Regions from separate parts of the Aerococcus sp. L_32 genome, predicted to be linked through region 1. Evidence: riboswitches for the same ligand, from Rfam matches in the RefSeq annotation. Region 1 holds a riboswitch; each other region holds the start of a gene.
What was found. Region 1 has a riboswitch for FMN ahead of ribD (bifunctional diaminohydroxyphosphoribosylaminopyrimidine deaminase/5-amino-6-(5-phosphoribosylamino)uracil reductase RibD). Riboswitches for the same ligand answer to the same signal wherever they lie in the genome.
Positions count from the first base shown of each region.

Region 2: it holds a riboswitch for FMN, as region 1 does, so the genes downstream of both, ACRCJ0_RS05295 (energy-coupling factor ABC transporter ATP-binding protein) here and ribD (bifunctional diaminohydroxyphosphoribosylaminopyrimidine deaminase/5-amino-6-(5-phosphoribosylamino)uracil reductase RibD) in region 1, are expected to answer to the same signal.
Region 3: it holds a riboswitch for FMN, as region 1 does, so the genes downstream of both, ACRCJ0_RS05230 (energy-coupling factor ABC transporter ATP-binding protein) here and ribD (bifunctional diaminohydroxyphosphoribosylaminopyrimidine deaminase/5-amino-6-(5-phosphoribosylamino)uracil reductase RibD) in region 1, are expected to answer to the same signal.

Region 1 covers NZ_JBOEQF010000032.1:11,330-17,268, forward strand. The annotation lists gene ACRCJ0_RS03845 (tautomerase family protein) at 1-303, shown strand, start outside; gene ACRCJ0_RS03850 (GNAT family N-acetyltransferase) at 394-807, shown strand; gene ACRCJ0_RS03855 (DNA-3-methyladenine glycosylase 2) at 971-1,876, shown strand; gene ACRCJ0_RS03860 (methylated-DNA--[protein]-cysteine S-methyltransferase) at 1,889-2,416, shown strand; gene ACRCJ0_RS03865 (endonuclease III domain-containing protein) at 2,425-3,063, shown strand; FMN riboswitch at 3,155-3,276, shown strand; gene ribD (bifunctional diaminohydroxyphosphoribosylaminopyrimidine deaminase/5-amino-6-(5-phosphoribosylamino)uracil reductase RibD) at 3,396-4,490, shown strand; gene ACRCJ0_RS03875 (riboflavin synthase) at 4,491-5,093, shown strand; gene ACRCJ0_RS03880 (bifunctional 3,4-dihydroxy-2-butanone-4-phosphate synthase/GTP cyclohydrolase II) at 5,094-5,939, shown strand, end outside.
Region 2 covers NZ_JBOEQF010000051.1:7,777-13,715, reverse strand. The annotation lists partial or broken gene ACRCJ0_RS05305 (acyltransferase family protein) at 1-1,172, shown strand, start outside; gene ACRCJ0_RS05300 (OsmC family protein) at 1,308-1,757, shown strand; FMN riboswitch at 1,832-1,957, shown strand; gene ACRCJ0_RS05295 (energy-coupling factor ABC transporter ATP-binding protein) at 2,077-2,919, shown strand; gene ACRCJ0_RS05290 (energy-coupling factor ABC transporter ATP-binding protein) at 2,895-3,827, shown strand; gene ACRCJ0_RS05285 (energy-coupling factor transporter transmembrane component T family protein) at 3,828-4,616, shown strand; gene truA (tRNA pseudouridine(38-40) synthase TruA) at 4,641-5,498, shown strand; gene aroD (type I 3-dehydroquinate dehydratase) at 5,654-5,939, shown strand, end outside.
Region 3 covers NZ_JBOEQF010000050.1:7,672-13,610, forward strand. The annotation lists gene aroD (type I 3-dehydroquinate dehydratase) at 1-420, opposite strand, end outside; gene truA (tRNA pseudouridine(38-40) synthase TruA) at 591-1,448, opposite strand; gene ACRCJ0_RS05220 (energy-coupling factor transporter transmembrane component T family protein) at 1,470-2,258, opposite strand; gene ACRCJ0_RS05225 (energy-coupling factor ABC transporter ATP-binding protein) at 2,255-3,190, opposite strand; gene ACRCJ0_RS05230 (energy-coupling factor ABC transporter ATP-binding protein) at 3,166-4,008, opposite strand; FMN riboswitch at 4,128-4,253, opposite strand; gene ACRCJ0_RS05235 (OsmC family protein) at 4,324-4,773, opposite strand; partial or broken gene ACRCJ0_RS05240 (acyltransferase family protein) at 4,909-5,939, opposite strand, start outside.

The DNA of each region.
Region 1 (5,939 bases):
ATGCTTGAAACGATTGGAATCCCTGAAGAAGATAAGTTCGTGGTTGTTAATGATTTAAAAGCTGAAGAACTGATATTTTCTACCAATTATCTAGGTGTTGACCGTACAGAAGGTATCGTAATCATTCAAATCACAATGAATGAGGGACGTACAACTGAGTTGAAAAAAGCTTTATACAAGACAGTTGCTGATAAATTAAATAGCCAATTAGATATTCGCAAAGAAGATGTCTTTATCAACTTAGTAGAAGTAAATAAAGAGAACTGGTCCTTTGGTAATGGTATTGCACAGTATGCGGAGTAAATAATTTGAATTCTACTTTTTTGAAGTCATTAATGGTGTTGTTTATACAGTGATAATAATATAACTTTATATTTGATGATGGGAGGATATATGATACGAGATATTAAAGTTGAAGATGCATCGTCGATTGCTCTAATAGCTAGGGTTAGTTTAGGATATAACGTTACAATTGAAAAAGTAGCATCAAATATTTTAAACATTCAAAATCATTTTACAAAAGTTTTTGAGAAAGAAAATAGAGTAGTTGGTTTCATTCAAGCTGAGGTATATCATACACTATATTCAGATTCTGGCTTTAATATTCTAGGACTAGCGGTTTTACCTGAATATCAAGGACAAGGTATAGGTAGTGAGTTGATGGACGTGTTGGAACAGGAGAAAAATCTCAAACAATATAACTTTATTCGGTTGAATTCGGGTGTTGAAAGAGTAAAAGCACATCAGTTCTATCAGCATAAAGGATATGTTGCAACCAAAGAACAGAAGAGATTTATAAAACTATAATACTTTATTTAAATACCCTAGCTATCACTCTAAACTAGTGATAGCTAGGGTTTTGTTGTTGAAATGCAGTTTACTATACTAGTCCCGAAATTTAAAAAGCCAGATAGTGTTATTTATTTGCAATAGATGATGTTAAAATGGATTTAGTTAAAGGAGTTGTGGGATGATGACGTCAGACTTGCTACAAATTAATTTACCAGAAATATGCGCTTGGTCATCGATTATGGGGTATTTAAGCCGAACGACTAACGAAGTGATGTACAAGATGATAGGCGGTAAATTACGAAGAGCCTACAAGGTGGATGGAGAAATTTACTTATGTGAAATTAGTCCAGATACAAATCAAGAATATCTTCAAGTGCGGATTTTAAATGACCTAAAGTGGACTGACAACGCGAAATTTTATATCACGCGTTATATCCGTGACTGGTTTGATTTAGATACTGACCTCACCGATTTTTATATTATGGCGGAAAATGATCCACTATTAAGTAACCTGACCCAGCATTTTTATGGCTTAAGATTAGTTGGCATGCCTGACTTTTACGAAGTCATCACTTGGGGCATTCTTGGCCAACAAATTAACCTAATCTACGCGTATACCTTGAAACGTCGTTTTACAGAAAAATATGGAGAACCGATCAACTTCGAAGGGGAAACTTACTGGATTTACCCACAACCAGAAGCGATTGTCCAATCCACTGTTGAAGATCTTCGCCAACTAAAACTAACTCAGAGAAAAGCTGAGTATCTAATGGAAATTTCAAAGCAAATTACCGCTGGAAAAATGTCAAAAATCTATTATCAACAATTTCAAACTGCCAAAGCAGCTGAGAAAGAGATGACAAAAGTTCGTGGTATCGGTCCATGGACTGCCAATTATGTACTGATGCGCTGCTTACGACTCGGTGATGCCTTCCCAATGGCAGATATTGGCTTATTAAACGGGATCAAACAAATTGAAAATCTCGATATTAAACCTGATAAAGAGCGACTACTATCTCTACAAAAAGATTGGGGTTCTTGGTCTGCCTATGCTACTTTTTACATTTGGCGCCTATTACACTAAGGAGGAAATGCGATGTATTACAAATCATCTTACACCTCACCACTTGGTCAAATGACTATCGTGAATGATGAACATGCGATTAAAGGATTGTGGTTTAGTGATCAAAGATACTTTGGTGGTAAATACGACTTACAGACTATGATAGAAGGAGAAACGCCAGTGACAAAGCAAGTAAAAAATTGGTTAGATGCTTATTTTGCTGGTGAAAATCCCACACTTGATCCAACTATTCTAGCCCCTGAAGTAACGCCTTACCGTAAGCAAATCCTGAACGCACTGATTCATGTCCCTTACGGCCAAACGACTAGCTATAAGGAATTAGCTGATCAAGTTGCTTTAAATGCTCCTGGGAAAAGGGGTTCAGCTCGTGCAGCTGGCGGCGCTGTTGGCCACAATCCTATCTCGATTCTAATTCCATGTCACCGGGTTGTAGCCACTAATGGTGCATTGACTGGTTATGCAGGTGGTATCGACCGCAAAATTACCTTGCTGGCTTTGGAAGGCTTTGACCGGTATAAGCTAGAGAAACACCAAATTTAGGGAGCACTATGAAACAAATCAATATCAGAAAATTATATGACACGCTATTCACAGAAATGGGCCCACAAGGATGGTGGCCCGCAGAAAGTAAAGTAGAAATCATTCTGGGTGCTATTTTAGTACAGAACACTAATTGGCGAAATGTGGATAAATCTTTAAACAATTTAAAAGCAGCAACCGCCTTTTTGCCGGAGGAGATTTTAAAACTAAATGTAGAAGACTTAGAAATACTTATTCGCCCCAGTGGCTTCTACCGTAATAAAGCAAGAACGATACAGGCAACCTTTGAGTGGTTTAATGACCATAATTGGGATTATCAAGCGATTTCCGACCAATACGGCGACCATCTAAGGAGCGAATTATTGAAAATTCGAGGCATAGGCTTTGAAACGGGGGATGTCTTCCGAGTTTATATTTTTGATCAACCAGCGTTTATCGCTGATGCCTACGCTAGGCGATTATTCAGTTGGTTGACAGGAAATTCGTACACAACCTATCAAAGCCTTTACCAAGAAATTAACTTACCGGATGACTTCAATTATGAGGAAGCCCAGGAATTCCATGGCTTAATTGATGAGTTTGGCAAACTATACTTGGGTAAAAATGGCCAAGTAAAGGAAATTTTTTTATCAAATCACAAAAAATAAATACTCTATAGTATATATTTTTTGTTTAAAAAACACGTTTGGGTTTACATTTTCTTTTTAATACCGTATGATATCACCATAAACATTCAAATAAAATCTTCAGGGCAGGGTGTGATTCCCGACCGGCGGTAAAGTCCGCGACCTCCTTTAATTAGGGGCTGACTCGGTGTAATTCCGAGACCGACAGTAAAGTCTGGATGGAAGAAGAGTAGAATCAAAATAAACAATTACTATAAGTCTATAGTTTATTTGTGTGCCCTAGGAATCTTATTTCTAGGGCTTTTTTTCGTCACTCTGACTGGATTATTTGTTGTTTAGGAAAGGATGAGTGAATGAAAGACTATATGCAAAAAGCGCTAGATTTGGCTAAGCTAGGCCGAGGTTGGACCAAGTCGAACCCCATGGTGGGTGCAGTCATTGTGAAAAATGATCAGATTCTTGGCCAAGGTTACCACAAGCAATACGGCGGTCTCCATGCGGAAAGAGAAGCCTTAAAAGACGCTTTTGAAAAAGGCCATGATGTCAAGGGGGCAACGATTTACGTAACCCTTGAACCTTGCTGCCACTTCGGCAAGACGCCGCCTTGTACCCATGCCCTTATAGAGGCGGGTATTGAAAAAGTGGTGGTTGCTGCAACTGATCCGAATCCACTAGTTGCTGGAAAAGGCATCCAGGAATTAAGAAACCACCATATTGAAGTAGAAACGGGTCTTTTGGCTGAAGAAAGTGAAGATCTTAACCGTAAATTCAATTATTTTATGACCCGTAAGCAACCCTACGTCACCATGAAGTATGCCATGACCCTTGATGGTCGAACAGCTGCTTACACTGGGGATTCCCAGTGGATAACGGACAAAACTGCACGTGACCATGTCCATTACCAACGCCACAGTAACCAAGCCATTATGGTTGGGATTGGGACAGTGCTTGCGGATGATCCAGCGTTAACTGTTCGAATTGACGATTTTGGGGGGATTAATCCTATCCGTATCGTTTGTGATAGTAGCCTGAAGCTCCCCTTAACCAGCCAATTAGTCAAAACTGCTAAGGAAACGCCTACAATTATTGCGACAACTAATCAGAATCTACAAGATCACCAAGCCTATCAAGCAGCCGGTTGCCAGCTATTAATTGTGAAGGAAAAGAATGCCAAGGTAGATTTACTTGATTTAATCACCCAACTAGGCCAGCAAGGTATTCAAAGTATTTATGTTGAAGGTGGATCAAAACTAAATGCTTCGCTACTTGAAGCTGGTTTAATCCAGGAAATCCACACTTATATTGGTCCTAAAGTTATTGGTGGTTTTGACCAGTATAGTCCTATCAGTGGTTTCGGTTTTCCACATATGGACCAAGCGCTCACAAGTTATATCCAAGCAATCACGCCATTAGGTAAGGACTTTTTGATAGAAAGTAGGGTGGATTAAATGTTTACAGGAATTATCGAAGATATTGGCCGTATTGAAAGTATCGAGGCCATCAACAATGATGCAGGACTTCTTTTAACCATTGCCTCGGAAAAAATAGTATCCGATGTCAATCTAGGTGACTCTATTAGTGTCAACGGCATTTGTCTTACCGTGACGAATTACACCGATACTAATTTCCAAGTTGAAGTGATGCCAGAAACGATTGCGAAAACGTCTTTAGAAGGTATTGCTAACAATAGCCGCGTGAATCTGGAACGGGCAATGAAGGCAAATGCGAGATTTGGTGGTCATATTGTAAGTGGACATATTGATGGTATTGGTAAAATCACCGCAATTGAGGCGGATGGTATCGCTAATTGGTACACGATTCAAACAAGTAAACCATTAATGCGCTACATCATCATGAAGGGATCTGTTGCTATTGATGGCACAAGTTTAACAGTTGCTGGAGTTGAAGGAGATACATTTAAAGTATCAATCATTCCTCACACCAGTGAACAAACAATCTTTTCAACCTATCAAGTAGGCACTATCGTGAATTTAGAAAATGATATTGTTGGCAAGTATATTGAACAATTTACAGTGAAGGAGCGGGTATAGATGGATTTTTCAACAATCGAAGACGCATTAGCAGCTTTACAAGCAGGCCAAATCATTATGGTTTTGGATGATGAGAATAGAGAAAATGAAGGAGACTTAATTTGTGCAGCTGAGTTTGCAACAACAGCTAATATTAATTTTATGGCGACTCATGCTAAAGGGTTAATTTGCCAGCCAATGAGTCAGGAAATAGCTAGTCGTTTGAATTTGTCGCCAATGGTGGAGGATAATACAGATCCACATACAACCGCATTTACGGTATCCATTGACCATAAAGAGACAAGCACAGGTGTGTCCGCAATTGAACGCGGGTTAACCATGCGTGAAGCAGCAAATCCGAATAGCCAACCCAGCGACTTTAACCGTCCGGGCCACGTTTTCCCATTGGTGGCGAAAGAAAATGGTGTCTTGGAGCGAAACGGTCATACAGAAGCAACGGTTGATTTGATGAAATTAGCTGGGCTGAATCCAGTGGGTGTTTGTGTAGAAATTATGCGCGAAGACGGTACAATGATGCGCCAAGCCGAATTGCTTGAGCAAGCAGAGAAGTGGCAGATGCCAGTCATCACCATTAAAGGCTTACAAGATTACCGGATGAAAACTGAGCGTCATACCCACCATGTATCACAAGCTAAAATGCCGACAAAATTTGGTGAATTTACTATCCATACTTTTATCAACGACATAGATAATCAAGAACATGTAGCTTTGGTAAAAGGGGATGTTTCAGGTAAGGGACAGGTCCTAACGCGCTTGCATTCTGAATGTTTAACGGGAGATGTATTGGGCTCAAACCGGTGTGACTGCGGAGAGCAATTACATGAAGCTTTACGGAAAATCAACGAA
Region 2 (5,939 bases), on a different contig from region 1:
CTATACTCACTTATGGGATGCTCCACATGCTTGATGCAGCGACGTTCACTTACTATGGTGGAATGTTTGGCTTTGATTTATTAGCTGCTATAATGATTGCCTTGTTGACTTATGAAGGCTCTTGGATTGGTTTCCTATTGAAATTTAAACCCTTGCGGTGGTTAGGTCAACGTACATTCCATATGTATTTATGGTATTACCCAATCAATGTGCTGTTCCATATGGTACCAACCAGCCAGAATCGGTTTACAAATAGTATTTGGCCACAAGTCATTTTGATTATTATCCTGTCGTGTTTATCTTATGCCTTACTAGAGGAAAAAAGATGGCCGGTGCCGGTTTTCAATGAAGTGCGTAACAACCAACCCGTCCATCTTTTTACTAAGGTTCGTAACTTGTTTAAAGAGCCGGCACCCTGGTTGACCCGCATTTTATTCATTGCATTTGCCCTCGTTTTCCTAGGAGGCGTGAGTGCGGTGGCGGTGTCTAAACCGGCTGACAATGTGACGGTAGAGGAGCAGCAAGCTGCTGAACAAGCCAAGAAGATTGAAGAACTGAATAAACAAAGGGCTGAGCAAGAGAAGCAAGCTGACGCTAGTCTGTCAACTTATAAAGACAGTTTAAGTGAGGCGTCGCTAGGATTTTATGAAGGGATTCCAGATGAACAAGCCCGCTTTGCCTATCAATTACCGGTAACCTTTATTGGTGACTCCCTCATGGTGGGCGAATCAGAGGGTTTGTACACCTTGTATCCTAATGCTATTGTTGATGCGGCGGTTGGTCGACAGTTATATACCTTAATTGGCTATCCAGCTAGCTTAGAAGCACAGGGTATGCTAAAAGATGTCGTTTTGGTTGACCTAGGTGCGAATGGTGGCTTTACGTCAGCTCAATTGTCTGACTTCTTAGATGAGATTGGCCGGGATAAAACCATTTTCCTAGTCAATACCCATGTCGACCGTCCTTGGGCATCTGATGTCAACAAGACTTTAGCTGAAGCAGCTAGTGACGATAGTGATTCAGTATATTTACTGGATTGGCATGAATTCTACAGCAACCACGAAGAAGCGTCCACTTGGTTGAGCCAAGACGGGGTCCACTTTAATCCAGACGGAGGCCAAGTGTGGTTGCAGTTTATCACCAACGGTATGTACGTAACCTTGAAACAATAAAATTTCCATATATAAATGAATCATTCGGTGAAAAGGCAATTGCGGATTTGAGTGCAATTGCCTTTTTTGTGTTGGAAATTAAGGGTATAATGACCCATATTAGAGCGTTATCAAGAGGATGGAGGCAATGCGCATATGGCTGAGGATAAATTGTTGTATACGACACGGGTGCATAATGATCAAGGACTTAAGGGAACGGCCTGGGTTGAAGGGGAGAATGAGCTGCGGGTTCAAACGTCAAGTCCTTTGAAAGCGAATGAGCCTGGGACGAACCCAGAACAATTGATTGCCTTATCATGGGCTACGTGTTTGAATGCGACCATCGAAATTGCTTTAGACCGACACGGTATCAAGGGTATGACCAGTGAAGTGGTCGTTCAAGTGGATTATAAATTAAACCAGGAAACGACCATTACTTATTTTGATTTTAAAGTAGATGTCTATCTCGATTTACCACGTGATCAGGCGGAAGCTATTGTCTATGAGGCAGAAGAACGTTGTCCGGTATCTCAAATTATCGGTGATTATCCTTATACGGAAATGGTGATTCATGCTAATGATCTTGGGGATGGTACAAAGGCATAAACAAGGTGTCTTGACATCTAATCATTGCTTTTACTGGTGGATTTGTGTAGACTAAACTAAGTGAAAAACAAATGAAATGTCTTCAGGGCAGGGTGCGAGTCCCGATCGGCGGTAAAGTCCGCGAATTACCAGGTAAATCAGGTGATTGAACTAGTGGAATTCTAGTACCGACTGTTACAGTCAGGATGGAAGAAGCGTATAGCAGGATGAACGAGACGGCGATGCAAGTCTAGCTGGACTTGGGCTTCTTTGACAAACTCTTCCAAGTAACGTTGGAGGAGTTTTTTTCTTAAATATATTAAGTGAGCGAGGGAACAAGATGGCGAAACCGATTATTCAGGTTCAAGATTTGTCTTTTCAATATAGTCAATCAGACGAGAAATTAGCTATAGATGGCCTATCAACGACTATCTATGAAGGTGAATGGCTAGCAATTATTGGCCATAATGGGTCGGGGAAATCGACCTTTTCAAAATTATTAGTGGGCTTACTAGAAGCCAAGTCAGGAATCATTCAGGTGGACGATAAGGTCCTTTCTATGGAGACCTTATGGGATATCCGTAGTCAAGTGGGGCTAGTCTTTCAAAATCCAGACAACCAATTTGTTGGGGCAACGGTTGAAGAGGATGTGGCTTTTGCCTTGGAAAATATGGGTATGCCGGTTGATGAGATGCATGCCCGTGTTGAGTCTGCCTTGAAACGGGTTAAAATGTGGGACTATCGCGACAGGGAACCCGCAGCCTTATCAGGTGGTCAAAAACAACGAGTAGCTATTGCGGGTGTGATTGCTGTGGCACCGAAAATCATTATTTTAGATGAATCGACTTCAATGTTAGATCCTGAAGGGCGTGACGAATTGATGGCAGTCGTGGCGGATATCAAACAAGATAATGCCCTGACTGTGATTTCGATTACCCATGATTTAAACGAGGCGGCGGAAGCTGACCGGATGCTTGTCTTTAAAGAAGGGCAAATTATTAAAGAGGGGACGCCAGCTGAAATCTTTACTTACGGGAATGATTTAACTGAGATTGGTTTGGATGTGCCTTTTTCTGAGCAACTAAAAAGCGCTCTTGCTAAACGCGGTGTGGCTGTGCCGGATGCATATTTTGATGAAGAAGGGTTGGGTGAATGGTTATGCAAATCGCATTTGAACAAGTAGGCTTTACTTACGGTGCTGGGACACCGTTCGCCAGTGTAGCCTTGCATGATATTAACGTGACGATTCCAGATGGGTCATATACGGCGATTATTGGCCATACAGGGTCAGGAAAGTCGACCATTACCCAACACCTTAACGCCTTGGTACAACCAACTGTAGGCCAAGTACGGATTGGTGAGACGGTTGTATCAGCTGACTCTAAGCCAAAAGACTTGAAGAAAATCCGCCAACGAGTAGGGATGGTCTTCCAATTTCCTGAAGGTCAACTATTTGAAGAAACTGTTATTAAAGATGTCATGTTCGGTCCTATGAATTTTGGTGACGGTGAAGCGACAGCCCGCGAGAAAGCTGAAGCGGCTTTAGCAGCAGTGGGGATTGCCCCGACTTTATTTGAGCGGTCACCTTTTGAGTTATCTGGTGGGCAAATGCGCAGGGTAGCCATTGCTGGGGTGATTGCCATGAAACCGGAAGTACTGGTATTAGATGAGCCAACTGCTGGACTGGATCCAAAAGGTCGGATGGAAATGATGTCAATGTTCGACCGCTTGTACCGAGACCAAGGGTTGACGATTGTTTTAGTGACCCATCAAATGGAAGATGTGGCAGCATATGCCAACCACGTGATTGTGATGGATGGTGGGACTTGTGTGAAAGAAGGGACGCCAGCTGACATCTTTGCGGACCCTGCTTGGTTAGCCAGCCACCAATTGGCTTTACCGGACGCAGCTGATTTTGCCTTTAATCTACAAGGTAGATTAGACCGCCAGTTATGGGACACAGCGACTGACGTCCCATTAACGGTGGATGCTTTAGCTGACTTAATTGTTGATAAATTGGCTTTAGCAACCGGGCAAAATGACGACGACAAGTTAAGCGGATTTATTACAGGGGAAGGGGGCCAATTATAGATGAAAGATAAATTGATTATTGGCCGGTACATTCCCGGTAATTCCTTGATGCACAAACTGGACCCAAGGGTGAAATTGGTGGGCTTGATTGTCATGATGTTGCTGGTGTTTGCGGCAACTGATGTCACGACCAATATCGTCATGATTGCAGTGGTTACGAGTTTGGTCTTTTTAACTGGGATTTCTTTAGGGATATTTTTACGTGGTTTAAAACCCATGATTGCTATTATCATTTTTACGGTAGCCCTACAAATCCTCTTTACGCATACTGGGGACGTCCTGTGGTCATTTGGTCCACTAGCCTTAACAACTGGTGGTTTATCCAATGCGGCCTATATTTTTGTCCGCTTCCTATTGATTATTTTCCTATCGACGATTTTGACTTTGACTACTCAACCCCTGGCTATTACCGATGCCATGGAAGCCTTGTTGAAGCCTGTTCGTAACATTTTGCCAGTCCATGAGATTGCCTTAATGTTATCGATTGCCTTGCGATTTGTCCCGACCCTACTAGAAGAGGCAGATAAGATCATGAATGCACAGCGGGCACGTGGTGTAGACTTTTCAGAAGGGAATATCCTTGAGCGGGTAAAAGCCTTTATTCCAGTCCTAATTCCCTTGTTTATTTCTGCCTTTAACCGAGCTTACGACCTAGCCACTGCCATGGAAGCGCGTGGTTACAAGGGTGGTGAAGGCCGGACCAAGTACCGTCAATTGCATTGGGGCAAACTAGATACCCTTGCCAGTATCTGTCTTGCGGTTTTGACCGTTGTCATGATTATCTTATAGCCACTAGTAGAAGGAGGGCGCATTTTGCCTAGATTTAAAGTAACCTTGCAATACGATGGAACACCATTTGTCGGCTTCCAGGTGCAACCAAATGGCCACACTGTACAAGAAGCCCTTGAAAAAGCCTTAAAGCTCATGTCAAAAGGACAGACGATTCCTGTTGTTGGGTCAGGCCGGACCGATTCAGGTGTTCATGCCCTTGGCCAAGTCATTCATTTTGACTATCCAGCGGAAATTGGTGAGGAAGCGGTCTTAAGGGCAATGAATTCAATCCTTGATGATGCTATTCGAATCACTAAGGTTGAACGGGTGGAAGATGATTTCCACGCCCGTTTTCATACTAACGGTAAGAAGTATATTTACAAGGTAGATACGTCCAAGTTTCCGTCACCATTTACTAGACAGTATATGTACCACCATCCCTACCGGACGGATATTAAGCGTATGCAGGAGGCCTTAAAGGACATTATCGGCGTTCATGATTTTAAGTCCTTCTGTTCGACTAAAACGGATAAAACCAACTTTGTCCGAGAAATTTACCGGGCCGAAGTGACGGCTGACCCGGATGCAGAAACCTTGACCTTTGTCTTTGAAGGGTCAGGGTTCTTGTACAATATGGTCCGGATTTTGGTGGGCACAACGCTTCAAATTGGGGATGGGTTAAGACCAGTTGACGAGATGAAACGGTTGATCGCAGCCGAAGACCGGAATGAAGCAGGGCCCACAGCAGCCGCACATGGCTTGTATTTATCGGAGGTTTATTACCTAGGGCTAGAGGGCCGCCGGCAGGTTTCGCAGGCTTATAGCGACTATAAAGTTGGTTTAAGTACTCCTGTGGATGCAAGTATGAGCTTAGATACAAATTCAGATGAAGACTTTTAGGAATGGTCGACAAATTTGATGATATGAATGAAGAATAAGTTCTTTAATCTTTGGTCACAAATTTTATATAGCTTAAAAGGCAAAAACTCGATACAATATACATATCAAATTGTATCGAGTTATTTATTTTGCCTTGATGTCAGAAGGAGTCCAACATGAAGAGTGTAAAAATTGCTTCCTTGAAGTTCGGGGAGGATAGACCAAAAATTATTATTCCCTTGGCCGAGGATAATACGGTAGATATTATTAACTGTGCCAATTTCTACCGCCGTCAACCAGGCGATATGGTGGAATGGCGGATTGATTACTTTGACGATTTCGACGAGCTGGAAGAGTTGGTTGAATTGAGTAAACGGGTGAAAACCTCTATTCAAAAACCCTTACTTGCCACCTTTAGAACCTTGAGCGAGGGCGGGGAGTCAGCTATTGGCAAGAGCCAGT
Region 3 (5,939 bases), on a different contig from region 1:
GGAAACAATGACTTTGACTTGGTGTTTGTGGGCGTAAGGAATCAGGTTGTCTAAGATGTCCTGGCCTCGCTCAAACTCGATATCAATAGCGTCAACAGCCTTGGCTTGGATTAAATACCGGTACATTTCAACATACTGGCTCTTGCCAATAGCTGACTCCCCGCCCTCGCCCAAGGTTCTAAAGGTGGCAAGTAAGGGTTTTTGAATAGAGGTTTTCACCCGTTTACTCAATTCAACCAACTCTTCCAGCTCGTCGAAATCGTCAAAGTAATCAATCCGCCATTCCACCATATCGCCTGGTTGACGGCGGTAGAAATTGGCACAGTTAATAATATCTACCGCATTATCCTCGGCTAAGGGAATAATCATTTTTGGTCTATCCTCCCCGAACTTCAAGGAAGCAATTTTTACACTCTTCATGTTGGACTCCTTCTGACATCAAGGTAAAATAAAAAACTCGATACCATTTGATATGTATATTGTATCGAGTTTTTACCTTTTAAGCTATATAAAATTTGTGATTAAAGATTGAAGCACTTATTCTTTATTAACTTCTTCAATATTTTGATCATCAAAATTGTCGACCGTCTCTAAAAGTCTTCACCTGAATTTGCCTCTAAGTCCCCACTTGCACTCATAGGCGTCCCTAAACCAGATTTATAGTCGCTATAAGCCTTGGAAACCTGCTGGCGATCTTCTAGTCCTAGGTAATAAACCTCCGCTAAATATAAGCCATGTGCGGCTGCTGTGGGTCCTGCTTCATTCCGGTCTTCGGCTGCGATCAATCGTTTCATCTCATCAACTGGTCTTAACCCGTCCCCAATTTGAAGCGTTGTGCCCACCAAAATCCTGACCATATTATATAAGAAGCCTGATCCTTCAAAGACGAAGGTCAAAGTTTCTGCATCGGGATCAGCCGTCACTTCAGCTCGGTAAATTTCCCGGACAAAGTTGGTTTTATCCGTTTTAGTCGAACAGAAGGACTTAAAATCATGGACGCCGATAATGTCCTTTAAGGCCGTTTGCATTCGGGTAACGTCCGTTCGGTAGGGATGGTGGTACATATACTGTCTAGTAAACGGTGACGGAAACTTAGAGGTATCTACCTTATAGATGTACTTCTTCCCATTCGTATGAAACCGGGCGTGGAAATCATCTTCCACCCGCTCAACCTTGGTGATGCAAATGGCATCGTCAAGGATTGAATTTAAGGCTCTTAAGACCGCTTCCTCCCCAATTTCCGCTGGATAATCAAAATGAATCACTTGGCCAAGAGCATGAACGCCTGAATCGGTCCGACCTGACCCAACGACAGGAATCGTCTGTCCTTTAGACATGAGCTTTAGGGCTCTTTCAAGGGCCTCTTGTACGGTATGCCCATTTGGTTGCACTTGAAAGCCGACAAAGGGTGTCCCGTCGTATTGCAAGGTTACTTTAAATCTAGGCAAAATGCGCCCTCCTTCTAGTGGCTATAAGATAATCATGACGATGGTCAAAACAGCAAGACCGATACTGGCAAGGGTATCTATTCTGCCCCAATGCAATTGACGGTACTTGGTCCGTCCTTCACCGCCCTTGTAACCACGCGCTTCCATGGCAGTGGCTAGGTCATAAGCCCGGTTAAAGGCTGAAATGAATAAGGGAATGAGGACTGGAATAAAGGCTTTCACCCGCTCAAGGATGTTGCCTTCTGAAAAGTCCACACCACGTGCCCGCTGTGCGTTCATGATCTTATCCGCTTCTTCAAGTAGGGTCGGGACAAATCGCAAGGCAATCGACAACATCAAGGCAACCTCATGGACTGGCAAAATGTTACGAACAGGCTTCAACAAGGCTTCCATGGCATCTGTAATAGCCAGAGGTTGAGTGGTCAAAGTCAATATCGTCGATAGGAAAATAATCAATAGGAAGCGGATAAAAATATAGGCCGCATTAGACAAGCCACCAGTTGTTAAGGCTAGTGGCCCAAAAGACCACAGGACGTCCCCGGTGTGGGTAAAGAGGATTTGTAGGGCTACCGTAAAAATAATAATCGCAATCATGGGTTTCAAACCGCGTAAAAATACCCTTAAAGAAATCCCAGTTAAAAAGACTAGACTCGTGACCACCACGATCATGACGATATTGGTCGTGACATTAGTTGCCGCAAACACCAATAGCATCATGACAATCAAGGCCACCAATTTCACCCTCGGGTCCAGTTTGTGCATCAAGGAATTACCGGGAATATACCGGCCAATAATCAATTTATCTTTCATCTATCATTGACCCCTTCCTCTGTACTAAGTCCGTTTAACTCGTCGTCGTCATTTTGCCCGGTCGTTAAAGCCAAGTTATCAACGATTAAATCAGCTAAAGCATCTACCGTTAATGGCACCTGAGTCGCTCCATCCCATAACTGGCGGTCTAATTTACCTTGCAAATTAAAGGCAAAATCAGCTGCGTCCGGTAAAGCCAATTGGTGGCTGGCTAACCAAGCAGGGTCGGCAAAAACGTCAGCTGGCGTCCCTTGTTTCACACAAGTCCCACCATCCATCACAATCACGTGGTTGGCATAAGCTGCCACATCCTCCATTTGATGGGTCACTAAAACAATCGTCAACCCTTGGTCTCTATACAAGCGGTCGAACATAGACATCATTTCCATCCGACCTTTTGGATCTAGTCCAGCAGTTGGCTCATCTAATACCAGTACTTCCGGTTTCATGGCAATCACCCCAGCAATGGCTACCCGGCGCATTTGCCCACCAGATAATTCAAAAGGTGACCGCTCAAATAAAGTCCGAGCAATCCCCACTGCTGCTAAGGCTCCTTCAGCTTTCTCGCGGGCTGTCGCTTCATCGTCGCCAAAATTCATCGGCCCGAACATTACATCTTTAATGACCGTTTCTTCAAATAGTTGTCCTTCAGGAAATTGGAAGACCATCCCTACTCGTTGACGGAGCTTCTTCAAGTCTTTTGGCTTAGCGTCAGCTGACACCACCGTCTCACCAATTCGTACTTGTCCTACAGTGGGTTGTACCAAGGCGTTAAGGTGTTGGGTAATGGTCGACTTTCCTGACCCTGTATGGCCAATAATCGCCGTATATGACCCGTCAGGAATCGTTACATTAATATCATGCAAGGCTGCACTGGCGAACGGTGTCCCGGCCCCATAAGTAAAACCTACTTGTTCAAATGCGATTTGCATAACCATTCACCCAACCCTTCTTCATCAAAATATGCATCCGGCACAGCCACCCCGCGTTTAGCTAAGGCGCTTTTTAGTTGCTCGGAAAAAGGCACATCCAAACCAATCTCAGTTAACTCATTCCCGTAAATAAAGATATCAGCTGGCGTACCCTCTTTAATAATTTGTCCTTCTTTAAAGACAAGCATCCGGTCAGCTTCCGCCGCTTCGTTTAAATCATGGGTAATCGAAATCACAGTTAGGGCCTTATCTTGTTTGATATCCGCCACAATTGCCATCAATTCGTCCCGACCTTCAGGATCTAACATTGAAGTCGATTCATCTAAAATAATGATTTTTGGTGCCATAGCAATCACGCCCGCAATCGCAACCCGTTGCTTTTGACCACCAGATAAGGCTGCTGGTTCCTTGTCGCGGTAGTCCCACATTTTAACCCGTTTCAAGGCAGACTCAACACGGGCATGCATCTCATCAACCGGCATACCCATATTTTCCAAGGCAAAAGCCACATCATCTTCAACCGTTGCCCCAACAAATTGGTTGTCTGGATTTTGAAAGACTAGCCCTACTTGACTACGGATATCCCATAAGGTCTCCATAGAAAGGACCTTATCGTCCACCTGAATGGTACCTGACTTGGCTTCCAGTAAGCCCACTAATAATTTTGAAAAGGTCGATTTCCCCGACCCATTATGGCCAATAATCGCTAGCCATTCACCTTCATAGATACTCGTTGATAGGCCATCTATAGCTAATTTCTCATCTGATTGACTATATTGAAAAGACAAATCTTGAACCTGAATAATCGGTTTCGCCATCTTGTTCCCTCGCTCACTTTAAATATTTAAGAAAAAACTCCTCCAATGTTACTTGGAAGAGTTTGTCAAAGAAGCCCAATTCAGCTAACCACTTGCATCGCCGTCTCGTTCATCCTGCTATACGCTTCTTCCATCCTGACTGTAACAGTCGGTACTAGAATTCCACTAGTTCAATCACCTATTGCTGCTGGTAATTCGCGGACTTTACCGCCGATCGGGACTCGCACCCTGCCCTGAAGACATTTCATTTGTTTTTCACTTAGTTTAGTCTACTAAAATCCACCATTAAAAGCAATGATCAGATGTCAAGACACCTTATCTCTTTGTACCATCTCCATGATCATTAGTGTGAATCACTATTTCCTTATAAGCATAGTCACCGATGATCTGAGATACCGGACACCGGCCTTCTGCCTCATAGACTATAGCTTCCGCCTGGTCACGTGGTAAATCGAGGTAGATATCTACTTTGAAATCAAAATAAGTGATGGTTGTTTCCTGATTTAATTTATAGTCCACTTGAACGACCACTTCACTGGCCACACCCTTGATACCGTGTCGGTCTAAAGCAATTTCGATGGTCGCATTCAAGCACGTCGCCCATGATAAGGCGATCAGTTGTTCTGGGTTAGTCCCAAGCTCATCAGCTTTCAAAGGACTTGACGTTTGGACCCGCAGCTCATTATCCCCTTCAACCCAGGCCGTTCCCTTAAGCCCTTGATCATTATGCACCCGTGTCGTATACAACAATTTATCCTCACCCATATGCGCATTGCCTCCATCCTCTTGATTATGCTCTAATATGGGCCATTATACCCTTAATACTCCTAGCAAAAAAGGCAATTGCACTCAAACCCGCAATTGCCTTTTCATCTAATGTTTCAATTTTATATAGAAATTTTATTTTTTCAAGACTTCGTACATACCGTTGGTGATAAACTGCAACCACACTTGGCCTCCGTCTGGATTAAAGTGGACCCCGTCTTGACTCAACCAAGTGGACGCTTCCTCGTGGTTACTATAGTATTCATGCCAGTCCAATAAGTAGATGGTATCACTATCGTCACTGGCCACTTCAGCTAAGGTTTTATTGACATCAGCTGCCCAAGGGCGGTCGACATGGGTATTGACTAGGAAAATCGTCTTATCCCGTCCAATCTCATCTAAGAAGTCAGACAATTGAGCTGACGTAAAGCCCCCATTAGCTCCTAGGTCAACAAGAACCGTGTCATGGAGCATTCCCTGTGCTTCTAAGCTAGCTGGATAGCTAATTGAGGTATATAACTGGCGACCAACCGCCGCATCAACAATAGCATTAGGATACAAGGTGTATAAACCTTCCGATTCACCGACCATTAGGGAGTCACCAATAAAGGTTATAGATAATTGGTAGGCAAAGCGGGCTTGTTCATCAGGAATCCCTTCATAGAATCCTAGTGACGCCTCACTTAAATTGTCTTTATAGGTTGATAGGCTCGCGTCTGCTTGTTTTTCTTGTTCAGCCCGTTGTTTATTCAATTCCTCAATCTTCTTGGCCTGGTCAGCTGCTTGCTGCTCTTCTACTGTCACATTGTCTGCTGGTTTAGAAATTGCAACAGCACTCGCACCACCAAGGAATATGAAGGTAAACGCTAAGAATAAAATACGGGTCAACCAAGGTGCCGGCTCTTTAAACAAATTACGTACCTTTGTAAATAGACGAACGGGTTGATTATTTCGGACTTCATTAAAAATCGGCACCGGCCATCTTTTTTCCTCTAGTAAGGCATAAGACAAGCAGGATAGGACAATAATCAAAATGACTTGTGGCCATATACTATTAGTAAACCAATTCTGACTGGTTGGAACCATATGGAACAACACATTGATTGGATAATACCATAAATACATATGGAATGTACGTTGACCAAGCCACCGCAAGGGTTTAAATT